Linked DNA regions of Acuticoccus sp. I52.16.1. The protein of the gene in region 2 binds, or shares a complex with, the protein of the main gene of each other region. Links are inferred from orthologs where the notes say so. Each region holds a gene or a part of one and is shown on either strand. Other genes may lie near its edges.

The links.
Region 1: the proteins of tig (region 2) and rpsG are in contact, whole or in part, in a crystal structure (PDB 3GTY), measured with the Thermotoga maritima proteins. The link is inferred for Acuticoccus sp. I52.16.1 from one-to-one orthologs. Residues at the interface, in WP_004081061.1 of Thermotoga maritima: Glu122, Val124, Val129, Leu130, Tyr133, Glu188, Gly259, Ile262, Tyr263, Glu266, Ser270, Glu273, Gln274, Glu277, Arg308, Gln311, Ile312, Ser315, Tyr316, Glu325, Arg329, Arg336, Leu363, Phe366, Trp367, Arg373, Leu377, Arg381, Leu384, Glu387; in WP_004081843.1 of Thermotoga maritima: Lys34, Lys52, Lys55, Glu59, Arg62, Gln63, Glu66, Asn67, Lys69, Val71, Arg95, Ala109, Lys110, Lys111, Gly112, Arg113, Pro114, Glu117, Glu121, Ile124, Ala125, Tyr127, Asn128, Asn129, Thr130, Gly131, Lys135, Asp139, Arg142, Met143.

What each region holds. Positions count from the first base shown.
Region 1 is NZ_CP094828.1:1,152,829-1,165,695, forward strand. What follows is about bases 5,115-7,867. They hold rpsG (30S ribosomal protein S7), read right to left. Parts: upstream 6,850-7,867; coding sequence 6,379-6,849; downstream 5,115-6,378. Other genes in these bases: fusA (elongation factor G), read right to left, coding at 5,115-5,759; MRB58_RS05245 (DUF4189 domain-containing protein), read right to left, coding at 5,855-6,247; rpsL (30S ribosomal protein S12), read right to left, coding at 7,130-7,501. Also shown: rplC (50S ribosomal protein L3), read right to left, coding at 1-176; rpsJ (30S ribosomal protein S10), read right to left, coding at 187-492; MRB58_RS05230 (RadC family protein), read right to left, coding at 923-1,609; tuf (elongation factor Tu), read right to left, coding at 2,077-3,267; more of fusA, read right to left, coding at 3,684-5,114; MRB58_RS05260 (phytanoyl-CoA dioxygenase family protein), read left to right, coding at 7,943-8,971; MRB58_RS05265 (LysE family translocator), read right to left, coding at 8,979-9,593; MRB58_RS05270 (M24 family metallopeptidase), read right to left, coding at 9,759-10,979; MRB58_RS05275 (LysR family transcriptional regulator), read left to right, coding at 11,384-12,307; MRB58_RS05280 (dihydrodipicolinate synthase family protein), read left to right, coding at 12,433-12,867.
Region 2 is NZ_CP094828.1:4,961,418-4,970,482, reverse strand. What follows is about bases 5,822-8,772. They hold tig (trigger factor), read right to left. Parts: upstream 8,039-8,772; coding sequence 6,605-8,038; downstream 5,822-6,604. Other genes in these bases: MRB58_RS22160 (NAD(P)H-hydrate dehydratase), read right to left, coding at 8,561-8,772; MRB58_RS22170 (hypothetical protein), read right to left, coding at 8,044-8,340; MRB58_RS22180 (ATP-dependent Clp protease proteolytic subunit), read right to left, coding at 5,972-6,595. In the rest of the region: MRB58_RS22200 (AI-2E family transporter), read left to right, coding at 1-550; MRB58_RS22195 (HU family DNA-binding protein), read right to left, coding at 671-946; lon (endopeptidase La), read right to left, coding at 1,465-3,906; ATP-dependent Clp protease ATP-binding subunit ClpX, read right to left, coding at 4,416-5,684; more of MRB58_RS22160, read right to left, coding at 8,773-9,065. UniProt on the Bacillus subtilis protein: Involved in protein export. Acts as a chaperone by maintaining the newly synthesized protein in an open conformation. Functions as a peptidyl-prolyl cis-trans isomerase.

The DNA.
Region 1 (12,867 bases), 3.8 Mb from region 2 along the record:
CCCGACCCGAGCTGGAGGGCGGTGTAACCGTCCCGGTCCTTCGTGCGATGGGCGACGACCTGGCAGCCGTCGAGCGAAAGCACCGTGACAGGCACGTGCTCGCCCGCGTCGTTATAGACGCGCGTCATGCCGAGTTTCCGAGCGACAATGGAGGAACGCTGCTGGACTTGGGTCATGACGGAACTCTTAAAGCTTGATCTCGACGTCCACGCCGGCCGCGAGGTCGAGCTTCATCAGCGCGTCCACGGTCTGCGGGGTCGGGTCGACGATATCGAGAAGCCGCTTATGGGTGCGGATCTCGAACTGCTCGCGGCTCTTCTTATCGATGTGCGGCGAACGGTTCACGGTGTAGCGCTCGATGCGCGTGGGCAGCGGCACCGGGCCGCGGACCTGCGCGCCCGTACGTCGCGCCGTCTGTACGATCTCTCGCGTGCTCGTATCGAGCACGCGGTGATCGAACGCCTTCAGGCGTATGCGAATATTTTGGTTCATCGGTCTCTAACTTGCACCCGCCTGAACGGACAACGCGGTCTCAAGAACCGCACGAACTCAACGGCAACTGGACAAACGATCCGCGGCCTTCAGGACCGCAACGGACAAAGCGGCCTGTCCGGCCCTCCTCAAGGCTGACCGACACGCCGTTCGTCAAACTCGTTTGGCTAGCGCTCCGTCGTCCGGAGCGACGGCTTACCTAATCGAAGACGAGCCGGAACGCTAGCCCCTTTCGGGGAAAAATGAAGGAATCATAACGGCCGCGCGCCTGACGCGGGCCGAGGCGCCCCGAAACGACCCACCGGCGGCGCCCGCCGGATGGTCCGTACAACACCTTCGATGCCAATATAGGGCGCCCAGGCGCGCAGTCTCAAGTCCCGAGTCCCGGCCCCCGCCGGCCCTCGGCCGGGCTGACGGCGGGCGCGCTCGCTCAGCCGAGGTGACCCAGCGCGGCGAGGCTCGTCGCATCGCCCTCGGTGATGATGATGTGGTCGTGCAGGCGGATGTCCACCGTGGCCAGTGCCGCCCGCACCTTGGAGGTCAAGTTGATGTCGCGGGCCGATGGCTTGGCGTCGCCGGAGGGGTGGTTGTGCACCAGAACGACCCCGGCCGCCCCGTGCTCCAGCGCGCGCTTGACGATCTCGCGGGGATAGGCCGGGGTGTGATTGATGGTGCCGCGGGCGTGCTCCTCCTCGGCGATCAGGCCGCACCTGGCATTGAGGAACAACGCCCAGAGATGCTCGATGGGTGAGCGTGCCAGGCGCATGCGCAGATACTCCACAACCGCGTCGAATCGTCCAAGGGTGAGGCACTGCTGCATGCGGATGCGTCCGAGCCGCAGACCGATCGCCTGCGCCAGCTTCAGCTGGTGGACGACCTCGGGCCGCAGCGCGCCATGCTGGCGCAGCCGGTCCGGTGCCGCGCTCAGCAGGCCCTGGATGTCGCCGTACTCGGCCAGCAGCCGGCAGACCAGGGGCTCCCCCTCCCCCGGCGGGAGAGTGTCGAGGAGGAGAAGCTCCAGAAGACGCTGGTCGGAAAGCTCCGTGTCCCAGATCTCGGCCGGCTGGATCGCGAGGTGCCGCGCCGCGCTCGCGCACGCCGGCCCATCCTGCGGCAAACAGGCCGCGGCCGGCGTCCCGGACCCGCAGGGCCCGCAGGGACGCCGCCGGCACCCCTTTCCCCCGCCCCCCGCCGGCGGCGGCTGCGCCTTGCGTGAGCGCCCGGCCTTACAGTCCTGGCAGGCGGCGCGCCCCTTGGTGGCCCGCCCTTGGCGCAGCGGGGTCGCGGGGCCGGCTTGCGGCGTCGATTCCTCCCCCTTCGCCACGGTGCGACCATACCTTTAAGTTGTACCGGCCATCATTGCGCCTCAAAGCCCGCGTGGTCGCAAGGCAAAACTCCCGGCGTGCGTCTGCGCCCGCGCCATATCTGTTATCGCCTTTTCGCGCATGGGCTACGCAGCGACCGTGCTCGCCGGCGCGACCCGGACGTCACTTGCGCCACGAGCCGCCAAGCGGTTGCGCCAACACAAAAAAAAAGCGCGGCCCGAAGGCCGCGCTTTCCCAAATCGGTCCGGTAGGACCAGATTTACTCGACGATCGTCGCCACGACGCCGGCGCCGACGGTGCGGCCACCTTCGCGGATAGCGAAGCGAAGCTGCTCCTCCATCGCGATCGGCACGATCAGCTCGACGTTAATCTCGACGTTGTCGCCCGGCATCACCATCTCGGTGCCCTCGTTGAGGGTCACCACGCCCGTCACGTCCGTCGTCCGGAAGTAGAACTGCGGACGGTAGTTCGTGAAGAACGGGGTGTGACGGCCGCCCTCTTCCTTGGTCAGGATGTAGGCCGACGCCTTGAACTTCTTGTGCGGCTTGACCGAGCCCGGCTTGCACAGCACCTGGCCGCGCTCGACGTCCTCACGGCCGACACCACGCAGCAGCGCGCCGATGTTGTCGCCCGCCTGGCCCTGATCGAGCAGCTTGCGGAACATCTCGACACCGGTCACCGTGGTGCTGGTGGTGTCGCGAATACCGACGATCTCGACGGTCTCGCCCACCTTCACGATGCCACGCTCGACACGACCCGTCACCACGGTGCCGCGACCCGAGATCGAGAACACGTCCTCGATCGGCATCAGGAAGGCACCGTCGACCGGACGATCCGGCTCCGGGATGTAGGCGTCGACTTCGCGCATCAGCTCCAGGATCGCGTCGTGACCGATCTTGGCGTCCGAGTCCTCGAGGGCGGCGAGCGCCGAACCCTTGACGATGGGGATATCGTCGCCGGGGAACTCGTAGGACGACAGCAGCTCGCGAACCTCGAGCTCGACGAGCTCCAGGAGCTCCTCGTCGTCGACCTGGTCGACCTTGTTCAGGAAGACCACGATGGCCGGCACGCCGACCTGACGCGCGAGCAGGATGTGCTCACGGGTCTGCGGCATCGGGCCGTCGGCCGCCGACACGACCAGGATCGCACCGTCCATCTGGGCGGCACCGGTGATCATGTTCTTCACGTAGTCGGCGTGCCCGGGGCAGTCGACGTGCGCGTAGTGGCGGTTCTCGGTCTGGTACTCGACGTGCGCGGTCGAGATCGTGATGCCGCGGGCCTTCTCTTCGGGCGCCGCGTCGATCTGATCGTAAGCCTTGAACGTTGCGCCGCCCGTTTCTGCCAACACCTTCGTGATCGCCGCGGTTAGCGACGTCTTGCCATGGTCGACGTGACCGATGGTGCCGATGTTCAGGTGCGGCTTAGAACGCTCGAACTTCTCCTTCGCCATTGGCGATTCTCCACATTCCTCTTAAGCTTTGGGCTGACGCTATGTCATTACTCACGGTGACGACGGGGGCCACCATGGGTGAGGCCGCTGTCTATCACCGAACTTCGCGCGCAGGAACACGCGAATTCGACTTTGTTGGGTCTAAATCGGCCGAAATCTCGCGTTCCTGCAAAATGCTGCTCTGGCGAGCCCGTCGCAGCTGGTCGTCTCGCCCCATCGTCGCGTCGATGGAGCGCATCTCGACGCCCTGTTAGATCGTGGCGGCAGGCACCGCGATCAAGTCGGACGCGCCGAGGACGGCCACGCGGCGGGCGATGCGTCGCCTCCCGCGAGGTCATCCCGGTGCCGGAGCGCCCAGAGGACCCTCCAGACCCCGGCGACGGCCCCACCGATCGGCGAGGCCGGTTCGTTCAGCCTCAGGCGTACTTGGCCTGGACCTCGTCGGCGACGTTCTGCGGCACCTGCTCGTAGTGCGAGAACTGCATGGTGTACTGCGCGCGGCCCTGCGTCATCGAGCGCAGGTTCGACACGTAGCCGAACATGTTCGCCAGCGGCACGAAGGCGTTGACCACCGTCGCGATGCCGCGGGTCTCGGTGCCCTGGATCTGGCCACGGCGGGAATTGATGTCGCCCATCACCGTGCCGGCGAACTCGTCCGGACCGACGACCTCGACCTTCATGATCGGCTCGAGCAGCTTCGGCTTGGCCTTCTGGCAGCCCTCACGGAAGGCCGCGCGCGAGGCGATCTCGAACGCCAGGACCGAGGAGTCGACGTCGTGGAACGCACCGTCGATCAGGCGGGCCTTGATGTCGACCATCGGGAAGCCGGCGATCGGCCCCGAGGTCATCACCGAGTTGATGCCCTTCTCGACGCCCGGGACATATTCTTTCGGCACCGAACCGCCGACGATCTCGGACACGAACTCGTAGCCCGCACCCGGCTCGTTCGGCTCGATGACGATCTTCACGCGGGCGAACTGGCCGGTACCGCCGGTCTGCTTCTTATGCGTGTAGTCGATCTCGGCCTTCTGCGAGATGGTCTCGCGGTAGGCGACCTGCGGCTGACCGATGTTCGCCTCGACCTTGAACTCGCGCTTCATGCGGTCGACCAGAATGTCGAGGTGAAGCTCACCCATGCCGGAGATGATCGTCTGACCCGACTCGTGGTCCGTCTTGACGCGGAAGGACGGATCCTCGGCGGCGAGACGGTTGAGCGCGAGGCCCATCTTCTCCTGGTCGGACTTCGTCTTCGGCTCGATGGCGATGTCGATCACCGGATCCGGGAACTCCATGCGCTCCAGGATGACCGGCGAGTTCGGGTCGCACAGCGTGTCGCCCGTGGTGGTCTCCTTGAGGCCGGCGAGCGCGACGATGTCGCCCGCGTACGCCTCTTTGATTTCCTCACGGGAATTGGAGTGCATCTGCAGCATACGGCCGACGCGCTCCTTCTTCTCCTTCACGGTGTTCTGCACGCCGTCGCCCTGCTCGAGCTTGCCCGAGTAGATACGGCAGAAGGTCAGCGTCCCGACGAACGGGTCGTTCATCACCTTGAAGGCCAGCATCGCGAGCGGCGCCGTGTCGGACGAGCGGCGGACGATCTCTTCCTCGGTCTTGACGTCGATGCCGCGGATCGAATCGACGTCCACCGGGGACGGCAGGTAGTCGACGACGGCGTCCAGCAGCGGCTGCACGCCCTTGTTCTTGAAGGCGGAGCCGGTGAAGATCGGCGTGAACGCGTTGTCGATCGTGCCCTTGCGGATCAGCGCCTTCAGCGTGTCCTGGTCGGGCTCGTTGCCCTCGAGGTAGGCCTCCATCGCGGTCTCGTCGAGTTCGACGGCAGCCTCGACCAGCGCCTCGCGATACTCGGCGGCACGGTCCGCGAGGTCGGCCGGAATCGGGTGATAGTCGAACTTCGCGCCGAGCGACTCACCGTCCCAGATGATCGCTTCCATGCGGATGAGGTCGACCACGCCCTCGAACTCGTTCTCGGCACCGATCGGCAGCTGCATGACGATCGGGTTGGCGCCGAGGCGCTCCTTGATCATCTCGACGCAGCGGTAGAAGTCGGCGCCGGTCTTGTCCATCTTGTTGACGAAGATCATGCGCGGGACGCGGTACTTGTCCGCCTGGCGCCACACGGTCTCTGTCTGTGGCTCCACGCCGGCGTTGGCGTCGAGCAGGGCGATCGCACCGTCGAGCACGCGCAGGCTGCGCTCCACCTCGATGGTGAAGTCCACGTGGCCCGGAGTGTCGATGATGTTCAGGCGCTTGTCCTGCCAGAAGCAGGTCGTCGCGGCGGACGTGATCGTAATGCCGCGCTCCTGCTCCTGCTCCATCCAGTCCATCGTCGCCGCACCGTCATGCACCTCGCCGATCTTGTGGGATCGGCCGGTGTAGAACAGGACGCGCTCGGTGGTCGTGGTCTTGCCGGCATCGATGTGGGCCATGATGCCGAAGTTGCGGTAGTCTTCGATTTTGTGCGTACGGGGCATGATCGTCTCAGGACTCTGTCAGTTCGGCATGTGGGTCGAAGTCCGCCGGGTGGTGACGGATCTCACGGAAACGCGCGTCGTCGATGCGGACCGTTCTATTCGCCGAGATTGGCGGGAGAGCAATAGGTATCGTGGATATTGCAGCCCGTGCCGCCCTCTTTCGTGCATTCGTCGAGGGCGGTGGTCTGCGAACTGGCCGGCGTCGCCTCGAAGCCGAGGCCGTAGGTGGATCCGTCGGTCGAGCGTGCGAGCGAGGCGCAGCCGTCGTGAAACGGCTTGGTGACTTCGCAGGTCATATTGTGCTCCTGGCAGAGCGCCTGCACGGCATCCATCGCCTGATTCCGGCTCGCCTTCTCGGTGATGAAGACGACTGAGGCGTTGTGCGGGTCGACGCCGACGGCGCCGTAGCTGTTGTCGTCCGCCGCAGCCGTCGTCGCCGGCAGCACGGCGCCCAGGGCGACCAATAGCAACATCCGCAGCAGGGTCATCGTCGTCTCCCTCGTAGCGACGCGGCGGGCCATCATGGCGCGGTGGCGATGCCGGGTTCCGGCACCGCCCGAGATGCGATCGCCGCGGCTCCTCTAACCCGCCCGGCCGCGAAAGACCACAGGCGTCGCGTCTACCAGCGGTAGTGCGAGAAGGCGCGGTTGGCGTCGGCCATCTTGTGCGTGTCTTCGCGCTTCTTCACCGCGGTGCCGCGGTTGTTGGCCGCGTCCATCAGCTCGCCGGAGAGACGATCGATCATCGTCTTCTCGTTGCGCTTGCGCGCGGCGGTGATCAGCCAGCGAATCGCCAGCGCCTGACGGCGCTCGGGGCGGACCTCGACCGGGACCTGATAGGTCGCACCACCGACGCGGCGGGAGCGAACCTCCACCTGCGGCGACACGTTCGACAGCGCGTCGTGGAACATCTGCAGCGGATCGGTGCGCGCCTTGGACTGGCACTGGTCCAGCGCACCATAGACGATCCGCTCGGCGGCGGACTTCTTGCCGTCGTACATGATGGCGTTCATGAACTTCGACAGCACCACGTCACCGAACTTCGGATCCGGCAGGACTTCGCGCTTTTCAGCGCTGTGACGACGCGACATTCGCTAACCTTTGTTTCACTGCGACGACGTGGTCGCCGCAACCGTGCAAATCTTTCCGACCCTTCGGCGTCGCTCGTGTGAGCCGCCGGCCTGGGTGCCAGCCGGCGCCCCGACACGCGAAAATCCGTGCCGGACCGCAGTCTCTCGTCACGCACCTGCGCGGTGCGCGCGGGGGATGAGCCCCCTTCATCCGTCGATCCGTCTCGCCCCTTCGGGGCCGACGCGGGAGCAGCGGCGCAATCACACCGTCTCCGCGCCCGGACAGCGGATGATCTCCGAATTACTTCGGCCGCTTGGCGCCGTACTTCGAGCGGCGCTGCTTGCGGTTCTTCACGCCCTGCGTGTCGAGCACGCCGCGCAGGATGTGGTAGCGCACGCCCGGAAGGTCCTTCACGCGCCCGCCGCGGATCATCACCACGGAGTGCTCCTGAAGGTTGTGCCCCTCGCCGGGGATGTAGCCGATGACCTCGTACCCGTTGGTCAGGCGGACCTTGGCCACCTTACGCAGCGCCGAGTTCGGCTTCTTCGGAGTCGTCGTGTAGACGCGCGTGCACACGCCCCGCTTCTGCGGGTTGGCCTCCATGGCCGGAACCTTGTTGCGCTTGACCGGCGCGACACGCGGCTTGCGGATCAACTGGTTGATCGTCGGCATCAAACCTCTCACGCGGCGAATGCCGCACACTTCTCACCGGCTCCAGCCGGACGAACACCCCGGCGAAACCGCCGGATCTCGGAAACGGCGCGCCACTCGGGGTGACGTCGCCAACGGGCAAACGCGCCGCTACAGCCCCCCTCTGAGGAGGACAGGCGCGACGCGGAAAACTAGAGCGGAGCGAGCGATCAGCCCGCTCGAACTCGAGACGGGGTACCTGAGCAGCGGATCGAACACGATAATGCCCGCGCTCGAAGGCCTGCCGTACGGTCGGCGTCACATAAAGACAGACGCGCCGCCCGTCAAGCCTCGCGAGGCGGGTTCCGTCGGCCATGACCCACCGCATATGGGACCTTAATGGTAGATTTGTGCCTGATCAATTGCACGCCACCGACAGGTTGCCGTAGATAGCGGGCCAGTTCACCGAGCCAGAGCCCCACCATGTCGCGTTCGAATATCGCTCAGCTCATTCTGGCCGCACCGGCCGTGCTGACCGCCGAGAAGTCCTTCCGCCGGAACCCCGTCATCGGCTCCGAGCGGCTCAACCAGAGGGGGCTGCACCGCCGCCGCGTGGCGCTGGCCGCCAGGATGGCCGAGCGACGCCGCGCCGCCCTCGCCCCCCGCCTCGACCCCGACGAGCGCGCCCGGTTCGACCGCGACGGCTTCGTCATCCGCGAGAATGCCCTGCCGCCGGAGCTGCTGGCGCGCGTGCGCGAGGAACTCGCCACCCGGCCCCTCCCCGCCTGGGAGATGCGCCAGGGCCAGACCATCAACCGCGTGCTGCCGCTGCCGCGCGACCGCTCGGCCCTGGGCGAGCTTGCCCGCTTCGTCCACCGGCCGGACGTGCATACCCTCATCGGCTACGCCGCCGGCCGCACCGGCAACGTCGTCACCATGTTGCAGACGATCGCCGTCGACCCGGCGTCGGGCGAGTCCGACCCCCAGGCCCACCTCCACGCCGACACCTTCCACCCCACCGCCAAGTTCTGGCTCTTCCTGCACGACGTGGGCGACGACGACGGCCCGTTCGCGTACGTCCCCGGCTCGCACCGGCTGACGCCCGAGCGCCTCGCCTGGGAGGACGCCGAAGCGCGCACCGCTACGCAGAGCGCCGATCCGCACCACGCCGCCGGCTCGTTCCGCCTCACCGAGGACGGGCTCGGCCGGCTGGGCTACGGCGGCTTGCAGCGTTTCCCCGTCCCCGGCAACACGCTCGTCGTGGCCGACACCTACGGCTTCCACCGCCGCGTCGAGAGCTTGCGGCCCACCGTGCGGACCTCGCTCTACGGCGTCGCGCGGCGCAACCCGTTCGCGCCCTGGAACGGGCTCGACGTGCGAGATCTGCCCTTCGTGCGCGATCGCGGCATGTCGATCTACCTCGCCGGCGAGGACCGGCGCGCCAAGCGGGGCAAGAAGGTGGTCTACGCCAACGTCGGCACCATTCTTGCCGGGGCCGAGCAGCAGCTCTGACCCGGCCTCAGCGCACGCTCGTCGCCATCGCCGCGCCGAAGGCGACGAAGAGCGCACCGGTCGCCGCGTCCACCCCGCGCCGGGCCGCGCGGTAGGCGTTCGCCACGGCGCGGTGCGTCAGCGAGAAGACGACGATGGTGTACCAGATGGACGAGATCGTCAGCATCAGCGCGACGGCCGCGAGGCCCTGCCACCAGGCCGGATCCGGCGGCATCGCGGCGGCGAAGAGAGACGCGACGAACGCTGCCGTCTTCGGATTGGCGAGATTGGTCGCGAGGCCGAGGCGGAAGGCCCAGGCCGGCCCGTGCACCACGTCGGCGACCTCGGCTCCCGCCTTGCCACGGCGCCGCGCCTTCCACAGGAGCTTGGCCCCCAGGAACGCGATGTAGATGCCGCCGACCACCTTCAGCACCGCGTAGGCGAGCGGCGCCGCACTGAAGAGCGCGGTGATGCCGAGCCAGCCCGCGACGCCCCACATCGCCGTGCCGACCAGCGTGCCGCCGACCGCGGCGAAGGCCACGCGGCGCGAGCCGCCGACGGCGCAGCGCACCGCGACGAGGAAATTGGGGCCGGGCGTGACGGCGGCCACGGTCCAGATGAGGGCAACGGTGGGCAGAAACATCGGGGTCGCCGCGGCTGGAAGGCCGACGCCGCCGGCGGCTGGTGACGCCCGCCACACCGGCAGGCGCCGCGCGACCGACGAGGATCGAGCGCATTCGGATGATGATCGGCCGATCTACCACGCGCCGCGATGCCCGCCAAGCGACCGCGGCGCCGCCGGGCGCCCTCACGCCGCGATGATGTTCGCCTCGGGTCCGTAGGGGAAGCCGGTGATGTTCTCGGCTCCATTCTCGGTGACGACCAGGATGTCGTGCTCGCGGTAGCCGCCGGCGCCCGGCGTCCCCTCGGGGACCCACAGCATCGGCTCCATGGAGACGACCATGCCGGGCGCCAGCACGGTCTCGATGTCCTCGCGCAGCTCCAGCCCCGCCTCGCGGCCGTAGTAGTGGCTCAGCACACCGAAGGAGTGGCCGTAGCCGAACGAGCGGTAGTCCAGCAGCCCCTCCTGGGCGAGGAACCCGTTCAACACCTCGCAGATCGCCGCGCACGAGATCCCTGGCCGGATCAGCGACAGCCCCAGTTCGTGCACCGCGACGTTCGCCCGCCAGAGCCGCAGCGTGGCGGCGTCCGGCTCGCCCAGGAAGAGGGTGCGCTCGAGCGCGGTGTAGTAGCCGCAGATCATCGGAAAGGCGTTGAGGCTGAGGAGATCCCCCGCAGCCAGCGCGCGCGTCGTCACCGGGTTGTGCGCCCCGTCGGTGTTGAGGCCCGACTGGAACCAGCACCACGTGTCGCGCAGTTCGCTGCCGGGATGCGCCGCCGCGATCGCCAGCTCCATCGCATCGCGACCGGCCATCGCCACGTCGATCTCGCGCGTGCCGACACCGATCGCGTCCCGCATCGCCGCGCCGCCGATGTCGGCGATCCGGGCTCCGTCGCGGATGAGCGCGATCTCCTCGGCCGACTTGACGAACCGCGAGGCCATCGTCGCCGGCGCGACGTCGACCAGCGCGGGGGCGCCGAGCGCGGTCGACAGCGCATCGCGCGCGGCGAGGGTGAGGTGGTCGCCCTCGATCCCCAACCGTGGCGCGGGGCCGACGAGATCGGCCACCGCACGCCAGAAGTTGCCACGCCGCCAATCGGTATAGATCACGTTGTCGCAATGGGAGCGTCGGCGGGGCTGGCCCCCGTCGATGTTGGCGGTGACGGTCGTCGCCGCGTCCGCCGTCACGACGAGGCCGAAATTGCGGCCGAAGCCGCAATAGAGGAAACCGGAATAATAGGCGATGTTGTGCATCGAGGTGAGCAGCACCGCGGGGACGTCCGCTTCGGCCATGATGGCGCGCAGGGACGCCATTCGCCGGGCGTATTCGGCCGGCGAGAACGCAAGCGCGGCGCGGGCGCCGTTCGGCCGGGCGAAGGTGGCGGGTCGGGTCGAAAGGTCTGACATCGTCGTGTCCTAGACGAGGCCGGGCCGCATCGACGCCGCCCGGCCGCCGGTCCGGGCGTGCAGGACGCTAGGCCGCCGGCAAACCTCGACGACGACCGCGCCGAGGGGTGGTCCGCGACGCCATCGCGGCCCCCGTGCGCACACCCGGCGTAGCCGATCGAAACGCGGCGATCAATTGCCCTGCCGCCCCCGCACGGTGTACGAATGCGACAAGTATCTTGCATGCAAAGTAGTCCAACTTCGGCCAATTTGACGACATTGGAATCAGCGCAGCGAGACGGCCTCGCCGCCCCACCCGTCCGCCCCGCCCCCCCTGATCCCTCCCCCATGATCCCGGCCCCTGATCCGGCCTTGACCCCGGCCCCGTCGGCCGGGCCTCATGGCAGGGTCCCGGACGAGGCCTCATGAAAGGCGTGCCATTGCACCTGCGTCAGCTCGAAGCGTTCCGCATGACGGTCGAGAAAGGGTCGATCACCCGCGCCGCCGAGGCGATGAGCCTGTCCCAGCCCGCCGTCACCAAGCTCGTCGCCGCTCTCGAGGCGGACCTCGGCTTCTCCCTCTTCGAACGCACCGCCAACGGTGTCGTCCCCACGCCCGAAGGCGTCGCCTACCATGGCGAACTGGAGCGCGCCCTCCTCGGTCTCGCCCGGTTGGAGGAGGCCGCGCGGGAGATCCGGGGACTGAAGCGCGGGCACGTGCGGATCGGTGCCATGCCGGCCGTCGCCACCGCCTTCGCGCCCGACGTGATCTGCAGCATCAAGGCCGATCACCCCGGCATGCGCGTCATCCTCGACGTGCACACCTCGCAGCGGGTCGCGGACCTCACGGCCGCCGCCGCGTTCGACCTCGGCTTCGCGCACCTGCCGGAGCGGCGCAACGACATCGAGGTGGTGGCGAGCTACGGCATGGACTGCGTCGTCGTCATGCCGCCTGACCACCCGCTCGCCGCCCTCCCCGTGATCCGCCCGGCCGACCTCTCCGGCATTCCCATGGTCGCCCTCGGCCAGCACACGGTGATGGCCTCCCTCCTCGACGCGGTCTTCGCCGATGCCGACGTCGCCCGGACCATCGCGGTGGAATGCCAGCCGAGTTTCGCGGCCTGCGCCCTCGTCGTACGCCGTGCCGGCGTTGCCATCGTCGACCCCCTGACGCCGCAGCTCTTCGGACCCGACCAACTGGTGACGCGCCCTTTCATCCCCACGGCGCGCTTCACCTTCCGCCTCATCCGCCCCATCGGCGTGCCGCATTCGCACGCCGCCCAGGTCGCCGTCGACGCGGTGCTGGAGATGGCCGAGAAGAGCCCCGCCATCCACTGCGAACGCGGCTGAAGGCGGGGCGGAGCCGATCCCCTTATATTCCTTGCGGTTATTCACTTCCCGGTTTTATGAATTTGACGGCATGGAACGCCGCTTCCTAAACTTTCGGACTATCCCGCTTCACAAGGGCTCCACCTATGGCGCACCGCAAGCCGACCGGGTCGTTCGTCGCCCTCGTCACGCCCATGAACCTCGATGGCTCCATCGACTACGAGGGCTTCCGCACCCTGCTCGACTGGCATCATGAGAACGGGACGTCCGCCGTCCTCATCATGGGCTCGACCGGCGAGGTGTCCATGCTGTCGCCCCAGGAGCGGCGCGACATCGTCTCCCGCACCGTGAAGATGCGGCCGGGCGGCATGCAGATGTATTACGGCACCACCGGCGCCAACACCGAGCAGACGGTCGCCAACGTGCAATATGCCGCGGCCGAAGGGGCCGACGGGGCGATCTTCGCCGCCCCCGCCTACATCTGCGCCGACAACGGCGACATCCGCGAGTACGCCCGCGAGGTGCTGGACAGCGCCGACCTCGCGATGGGCTTCTACAACAACCCGCCGCGGGTGAAGACC
Region 2 (9,065 bases):
GAAGCGCTCTCTGATGGTGGTGAACAACATCGTCACCACGGTATCGAAATACCTGTTGACGATCACTGTCATCAACGCCGGCTTCGGTCTGTCGATCGCCTGCGTGATGTTCCTGCTGGGGATGCCGAGTCCGGCACTGTGGGGGCTGGCGGCGTTCCTGCTGAACTATCTGCCGTTCGTGGGCTCGCTCGTGGGCACCGGGTCGGGCGTCCTCATCGGGCTCCTGACCTATCAGGATCCGATCTGGGCCATCGCACCGGGGCTCGCCTACTTCGCGATCACCACCATCGAGGGCCATTTCATCACGCCGAGCGTCCTTGGACAGCGGCTGGAGTTGAACCCGGTCGCCATCTTGTTGTCGATCGCCTTGTGGGGGTTCATCTGGGGGGTGGCGGGCGTGATCCTGGCCGTTCCCATCCTCATCATCGTGAAGGTGATGAGCGACAATATCCCCGAGATGCAGCTCTTCGGCACGTTCCTGTCGGGTGCGACGAACCTCGCCGAAGAGGAAGACGCGAAACCGGAGATGGAGATCCCGCGCCTGCCTTGAGGCGGGAGATCACCGCTCCGCAAAGGTGGCGCCGCAACCGGGGCGCCCCCCGCGGCGCTGGACCGCCGGATCCCGTCGAGGATCCGGTCGGTCCGGCCACGACCTTCTCAGGTCGCAGCGTTACGCGTTGAGGGCGTCCTTCAGCGGCTTGCCCGGCTTGAATTTCGGGACCTTCGCCGCCTTGATCGTGATGGGCTCCTTCGTCTGAGGGTTGCGACCCTGCGACTCGGGGCGGTCCGTCACGCTGAACACACCGAAGTTGGTGATGCGGACTTCATCGCCAGATTTCATCGCACCGATGATGGCGTTGAACGTGGCGTCGACGGCCTTGGCGGCGGCCTTGGCGTCGATGCCGGCTTGCTCCGCCACCTCGGCGGCGAGTTCGGCTTTCTTCATTCCGTCTCTCCTTTTGCGGATGACCGGGTCACCCTGTCATCATCGTCCCCATACGACTAGACGATTCCGATGAAAAGGCCCCTGTTTCCCTGGGAATTTGAGCTTCAAACCTTACGAAAATGCCAAAAGTGATGCCCGAGGACGCGAGCCGGTCCTCCAAGCGCAACATTTTTCAAGAAATCCCGACTCGAAATGCGACCGCACCGGGGCGCGGCCGAATCGAGCCGCGCAGATTCGCTGGCGATTCGCCGAAACGGCCAGGCAGCATCCAAAACAACATTGCGGCACTTTCAAGGTCTTTCACCGGTGAATTCATGGCATTCCCCGGTTTGTCTTTCGCTGTTCCTTCAGCCCCGTCGCGGCCCCCGTGGCGGGCGGATCCGCGTCGGTCCGTCGCACGGCCATAGGCCAAGCGCGCGGGCCGAATCGAGCCGAAAAACGCAAAAGAGGCGGGGTTTCCCCCGCCTCTTTCCGTTTCGATCAGCCGTGGGGCTCAGCCGCCCCGCTTCGCGACGGCCTCAGTGGGCGCGAAAGGTGGCCTCGTCGTCCTCCGCCGTCCCCTTGCGGGGATCGTCGGCGTACTCCGGCTCGGTCCACTCGATGGGCTCGGGCATTCGCACCAGGGCACGCTGCAGCACCTCGTCTACCCGCGACACCGGCACGATCTCCAGCGCGTTCTTCACGTTGTCCGGAATGTCCGCCAGGTCCTTGGCGTTCTCTTCCGGGATCAGAACGGTGGTGATACCGCCGCGCAGAGCCGCCAGCAGCTTCTCCTTCAGACCGCCGATCGGCAGCACCCGGCCACGCAGCGTGATCTCCCCCGTCATCGCCACGTTGCGACGAATCGGGATGCCGGTCAGCACCGAGACCACCGCGGTGGCCATGGCGATACCGGCGGACGGGCCGTCCTTCGGCGTCGCACCCTCCGGCACGTGGACGTGGATGTCGCGCCGGTCGAACATCGGCGGGGCGACGCCGACGTCGAGCGCGCGGCTGCGCACGTAGCTGGCCGCGGCCGAGATCGACTCCTTCATGACGTCACGAAGGTTGCCGGTCACGGTCATCTTGCCCTTGCCGGGCATCATGAGACCCTCGATCGTGAGCAGTTCGCCGCCGACCTCGGTCCAGGCGAGACCCGTCGCGACGCCGACCTGGTCCTCCAGCTCGGCCTGGCCGTAGCGGTGCCGCGGCGGGCCGAGATAGGCCTCCACCTTGTCGACGTCGACCTCGATCGACTTCGTCTCGCCCTTGGAGGTGAGGATCTCCTTCACCGCCTTACGGGCCAGGGTGGCGATCTCGCGCTCCAGGTTGCGCACGCCCGATTCGCGCGTGTAGCGGCGGATCAGGTGGCGCAGCGCCTCGTCGTCGATGGCAAATTCACCCGCCTTCAGGCCATGGTCGGACACCGACTTGGAGATCAGGTGGCGACGCGCGATCTCCACTTTCTCGTCCTCGGTGTAGCCGGCGATGCGTATCACCTCCATCCGGTCCATCAAGGGGCCGGGGATGTTCAGCGTGTTGGCCGTCGTCACGAACATCACCGACGAGAGGTCGTACTCGACCTCCAGATAGTGGTCCATGAAGTTGGCGTTCTGCTCCGGATCCAGCACCTCGAGGAGGGCCGACGAGGGATCGCCGCGGAAGTCCATGCCCATCTTGTCGATCTCGTCGAGCAGGAAGAGCGGATTGGATTTCTTGGCCTTCTTCATCGACTGGATGATCTTGCCCGGCAGCGAGCCGATGTAGGTCCGGCGGTGTCCGCGGATCTCGGCCTCGTCCCGCACGCCGCCCAGCGAGATGCGCACGAACTCGCGTCCGGTCGCCTTGGCGATGGACTTGGCGAGCGACGTCTTGCCCACGCCCGGCGGGCCGACGAGGCACAAAATCGGCCCCTTCAGCTTGTTGGCGCGTGCCTGCACGGCCAGGTACTCGATGATCCGCTCCTTGACCTTCTCCAGGCCATGGTGGTCGACGTCGAGGATCTGCTGCGCGTTGTCGAGGTCGTTCTTGACCTTGGAGGGCTTCTTCCAGGGGATCGACAGCAGCCAGTCGAGGTAGTTGCGCACCACCGTCGCCTCGGCCGACATCGGCGACATCTGCCGCAGCTTCTTCAGCTCGGCGTCCGCCTTCTCCCGTGCTTCCTTCGAGAGCTTGGTGGCCTTGATGCGCTCTTCCAGCTCGGCCAGCTCGTCCTTGCCGTCCTCGCCGTCACCCAGCTCCTTCTGGATCGCGCGCATCTGCTCGTTGAGATAGTACTCGCGCTGCGTCTTCTCCATCTGGCGCTTGACGCGGCTGCGGATCCGCTTCTCGACCTGCAGGACCGAGATCTCGCCGTTCATGATCCCGAGCACCTTCTCGAAGCGCTCGATGACGGACGCGGTCCCCAGGATCTCCTGCTTGACCGGGATCTTCACGACCAGGTGCGAGGCGACCGTGTCGGCGAGCTTAGCGTGGTCCTCGATCTGGCCGACCGCGGAGATGACCTCGGGCGAGATCTTCTTGTTGAGCTTGACGTAGTTCTCGAACTCCGAAACCACGGAGCGCGACAGGGCCTGCGCCTCGGTCTCGTCGTAGGTGGGCTCTGCGACCTCGGCGGCCTCGGCCTCGAAGAAGTCGGCGCGGTCGGTGAACGTCTCGATCTCGGCGCGCGCAGTGCCTTCGACCAGGACCTTCACGGTCCCGTCCGGGAGCTTGAGGAGCTGCAGCACGGTCGCCAGCGTGCCGATCGTGAACAGGCGCTCGGGCTTGGGATCGTCGTCCCCCGCCTCGCGCTGGGTCACCAGCAGGATCTGATTGTCCGCACGCATGACTTCCTCAAGCGCGCGGATGGACTTCTCGCGACCCACGAAGAGCGGCACGACCATGTGCGGGAACACCACGATGTCCCGCAGCGGCAGAACCGGGTAAGTGCCCGAGGCCCCGTTCGGCCCGGTGTCGCGATTGTCGTCCGACTTTGCCATGAACTGTCCTTTCAGCTTGGCCCGAGCTCGCCACATCATGCACGAGTCGAGCCACCGTCCACCGTACACAACCGACTTTCTCGGCCCCCGCCCACGACTATCGTCGAGCGGTGCGGCAATGGACGTTGGGGATGCACCATCGCATCTCTGGCGACGAGGTGGCCCTCTGATGAGCCGACTTCAAGACTTGACCGAGGCTGGCCTCGTCCCACCACCGGCGACGGGTGGGCGTTGACCGTACCCTGGACCCCACACGTCGGGGCGCGACTCCAACCGCCTCGAAAAGCGACGGAAACGCCCCTGCCACTCGCGCCGCATCGGCGAAGGTGGGTCGGCTGCACCCGACCCCCTCCGACGCGGCGTCCCCGGTAGGCGAGAAAAGCACATCTACAGGGTGCAGACAATACCGGGTGGCGCGTTTACGTTGTTGCGTGCCAGCGTCACCCCAGCGCACGGGTGTCGGAGCCGAGGAGGGCCTGCGACGCCCCTTGAGGATGCGGGGCGCGCGATCAGGCCGACGTGCGCGAGGGCTCCGAGGCGCGATCGTCGTAGATGTAGAGCGGACGGGCGGTGCCGCCGATGACCTCGTCGGAGATGACGACTTCGCGCACACCGTCGAGGCCTGGAAGCTCGTACATGGTGTCGAGCAGGATCGCCTCGAGGATCGAGCGAAGGCCGCGGGCGCCGGTCTTGCGCTCGATCGCCTTGCGGGAGATCGCCTTCAACGCGTCGGCGTGGAAGGTCAGCTCGACGCCCTCCATCTCGAAGAGGCGCTGATACTGCTTGACCAGCGCGTTCTTCGGCTCGGACAGGATCTGCACCAGGGCCGGCTCGTCGAGGTCCTCGAGGGTCGCCAGGACCGGCAGGCGGCCGACGAACTCGGGGATGAGGCCGAACTTCAGCAGGTCCTCCGGCTCCACCTCGCGGAAGAGCTCGCCGATCTTGCGGTCTTCGGCGCCGAACACCTGGGCGTTGAAGCCGATCGACGTGCCGCGGCCACGGTCGGAGATGATCTTGTCGAGCCCGGCGAAGGCACCGCCGCAGATGAAGAGGATGTTGGTGGTGTCCACCTGCAGGAACTCCTGCTGGGGATGCTTGCGCCCGCCCTGCGGCGGGACGGAGGCCACCGTGCCCTCCATGATCTTCAGCAGGGCCTGCTGCACGCCCTCGCCCGACACGTCGCGGGTGATGGACGGGTTGTCGGACTTGCGCGAGATCTTGTCGACCTCGTCGATGTAGACGATGCCGCGCTGGGCCCGCTCGACGTTGTAGTCGGCCGACTGAAGCAGCTTGAGGATGATGTTCTCGACGTCTTCGCCGACGTAGCCGGCCTCGGTCAGCGTCGTGGCGTCGGCCATGGTGAAGGGAACGTCCAGGATGCGGGCGAGCGTCTGCGCCAGCAGCGTCTTGCCGCAACCGGTCGGGCCGATCAGCAGTATGTTCGACTTCGCCAGCTCGACGTCGTTCTGCTTGGAGGCGTGGGAGAGGCGCTTGTAGTGGTTGTGGACGGCGACGGAGAGGACCTTCTTGGCCGCCTGCTGGCCGATCACGTAGTCGTCCAGCACCTTGCGGATCTCGAGCGGGGTCGGGATGCCGTCGCGCGACTTCACCAGCGAGGACTTGTTCTCCTCCCGGATGATGTCCATGCACAGCTCGACGCACTCGTCGCAGATGAAGACGGTCGGCCCGGCGATGAGCTTGCGCACCTCATGCTGGCTCTTGCCGCAGAACGAGCAATAGAGGGTGTTCTTCCCGTCGCCGCTGGTCGCTTTGCTCATCAACTCACCCTTTCGTCGCCCGATCGACCGCACATCTCGGGAATTCGCCACCGATGGAGGGAGCCGGCTGGCGCCGATCGCCTCGCATCCATATTGGGGCGGCCTCGATCCCGATGCAAACCCCCGTCACGGGATAGTCAACCGTCCCATGCGTTACCAAACATAAAAACCGACCGCCTGTCGCGGGCGGTTTTCGTCCCGATCCGCGACGATCCGTCCCCGGCCATACCAGCTAGCCGGCAAACGATACCGCCGCAGACGGCTTGCACGTAGACGTTGTAGCAGCTTTAAACGTCGAGCGCAGCCCGGCTTTCGATCACGCGGTCGATAATCCCGAATTCCTTGGCGAGGTCCGGGGTCATGTAGTGATCGCGCTCCAGGGTCTTCTCGATCTTGTCGAGTTCCTGGCCGCTGTGCTTGCGGTAGATCTCGTTCAGCCGGCGCTTCAGAGCCAGGATTTCGTTGGCCTGGAGCTGGATGTCGGCCGCCGTGCCGCGGAAACCGCCCGAGGGCTGATGCACCATGATCCGCGCGTTCGGCAGCGAGAAGCGCATGTCCTTCTCGCCCGCGGCGAGCAGCAGCGCACCCATCGAGGCCGACTGGCCGATGCACAGGGTCGAGATCGTCGGCCGCACGAACTGCATCGTGTCGTAGATGGCCAGACCCGAGGTGACGATGCCGCCCGGCGAGTTGATGTAGAGCGAGATCTCCTTGTTCGGATTGTCGGCCTCCAGATAGAGGAGCTGGGCGCAGACCAAGGTCGCCACCGTGTCCTCGATGGGACCGGTGATGAAAATGATCCGCTCCGACAACAAGCGCGAGAAGATGTCGTACGCACGCTCGCCGCGGTTCGTCTGCTCGACGACCATCGGAACGAGCGTCGACATATAAAAGTCTACAGGGTCTTTCATGCGCGCGGCCTAATGATCGTGGTGGTGGTGATCGTGGTCATGATCATGGTGGTGATGATCATGGTCGTGATCATGCGCATGATCGTGATCGTGCTCGTCGTCCTCACCCTTCAGAAGCTCCTCCTTGGACACCGGGACGGTGTTCACGGTGGCGAGCTCCAGGATGTAGTCGACGACCTTGTCCTCGAAGATCGGCGCGCGCAGGCTGGCGATGGCCTGCGGGTTCTGGCGGTAGTAGTCCAGCACCTGACGCTCCTGGCCGGGGAACTGCTGCATGCGCTGCTGAAGCGCCTGCTGCACCTCCTCGTCGGTCACCTGCACCTCGGCCTTCGAGCCGATCTCCGACAGGAGAAGCCCCAGCCGCACGCGGCGCTCGGCGATCTTCTGGTAGTCGGCGCGGGTCTTGGCCTCCGAGCCGTCGGCATCCTCGGCGAGCGCGGCGTCGAAGGTCTCGCCCTTCTGCGCCATCTCCTGCTCGACCTGGCGCCAGATCGCGTCGAACTCGGTGTCGACCAGCTTCTGCGGCAGCGTGAAGGCGAAGCGCTCGTCCAACGCGTCGAGCAGGGCGCGCTTGACCTTGGCGCGGCTGGCCTGGTCATAGGAGGACTGCATCTGGCCCTTCATGGCCTCGCGCAGCTTCTCGAGGTTCTCCATGCCGAGCTTCTCGGCGAAGGCGTCGTCGAGGGTCGTCTCCTTCGGCGCGGCGACTTCCTGCACCGTCACGTCGAAGACGGCTTCCTTGCCGGCGAGATGGGTCGCGCCGTAGTCCTCCGGGAAGGTCACGGTGACGGTGGTCGCCTGCCCGGCCGTGGTGCCGTTCAGCTGCTCTTCGAAGCCGGGGATGAAACGGCCCTGACCGATGACGATGTCGATCCCTTCGGCCGATCCGCCCTCGAAGGGCTCGCCGTCGATCTTGCCGACGAAGTCGATCTTCAGGCGGTCGGCGTCCTGGGCGGCTCGCTCGACGGCGTCGTAGTCCTTGTAGTTCTCGGCAAGCTTGGTCAGCTCGGCGTCGAGCTCGTCGGCCGGGACCTCGTAGGTCGGCTTCTCGACGGTGATCTGGTCGAGCCCGGTGACTTCGATCTCCGGCAGGACCTCGTACTTCACGGCGAAGGACAGGTCGCTCTTGCCCTCCATCACGTCGGTCATCGCGGTCTCGTCGACGTCGACGTCCGGCTGCAGCGCGGGCTTCTCGTCGCGCTGCTCGACGGCGCCGCGGATCGATTCGGTCATCACTTCATTGATGACCTCGGCCATCGCGGAGCGGCCGTACATCTTCTTCAGGTGCGCCATGGGCACCTTGCCCGGGCGAAATCCCTTCAGTCGAACCTTCTGACGCATATCGTCGAGGTAGGCATTCAGACGAGCGTCGAGGGTCGCTGCGGGAACCGTCACTTTGAGTTCCCGCGCCAGACCCTCTGCACGGGTTTCCGTCACATCCATCGGGTTCACTTTCCGCAGCACCAATAAAAACGTTGTCGGGGAGGACGCTCCATGTCGCCCCGGGAAGCACCGGTGTCAATGCCGTTCGGTGCCATCGAGCCCGGCAAATCCAGCGCGGCGCCCGTCGGCGGGCCGAGCGCGGCGGCCACCCGGCCGCCCAGCACCTCCCGCCGCTCCTTTACGATGGAGCGCGCACCCACGGCAATCCACCCCCCGCCGATCGCCGAAACGTACACGAGCCCCGACCGATAGACGCGGCCGTTAGATAAAGCCGTGCTGACGAGCGCGCCACGCACAGGCATCAGACCCCGCGCCCCAGCAGGCCGAAGGCCGGTAGCGCACGCACCCGCGCTCATGCAGGCCGAAGGCCGGTAGCGCACGAAAAAACCAATCCACAGGATTGGTGCGGGTGGAGGGACTCGAACCCCCACACCTTGCGGCGCCAGAACCTAAATCTGGTGCGTCTACCAGTTCCGCCACACCCGCGCGCGGCTCACCTCTAAGGCCGGCGACCGCCTGCGGTCAAACATGATCGAACGCTGCGCGCGCGTGCCTCAGATTGGCGATGAGATCGGTCGCGATCAGCGCCGGGCCGACACGCTGGGCGAGATCTCCGTGGAGCCACACGCCCATCGCCGCGGCCTCGAACGGCGAGGCGCCCTGGGCGAGGAAGGCGGTGATCATGCCCGCCAGAACGTCCCCCGCCCCGGCCGTCGCGAGCCAGGGGGGCGCGTTCTCGGAGATGGCGGCGCGGCCGTCCGGCGCGGCGGTCACGGTGTCCGCCCCCTTCAGCACCACGGTGGCGCCGACCCGGGCGGCCGCCCGCCGCGCCGCTTCGAGCTTGCCCAGCCGCGGCAGCTCGTCCCGGCCGAACAGCCGCGCGAATTCGCCCGCGTGCGGGGTCAGCACCGCGCCGCGCCCACCCATCGCCGCGGCGAGCGCGTCGGCATCGTCGGCGAAGGCGGTCAGGGCGCCGGCGTCCAGCACCGCGGCGGCCTCGGAGGCGAGCGCCGCCGTGACCAGCTCG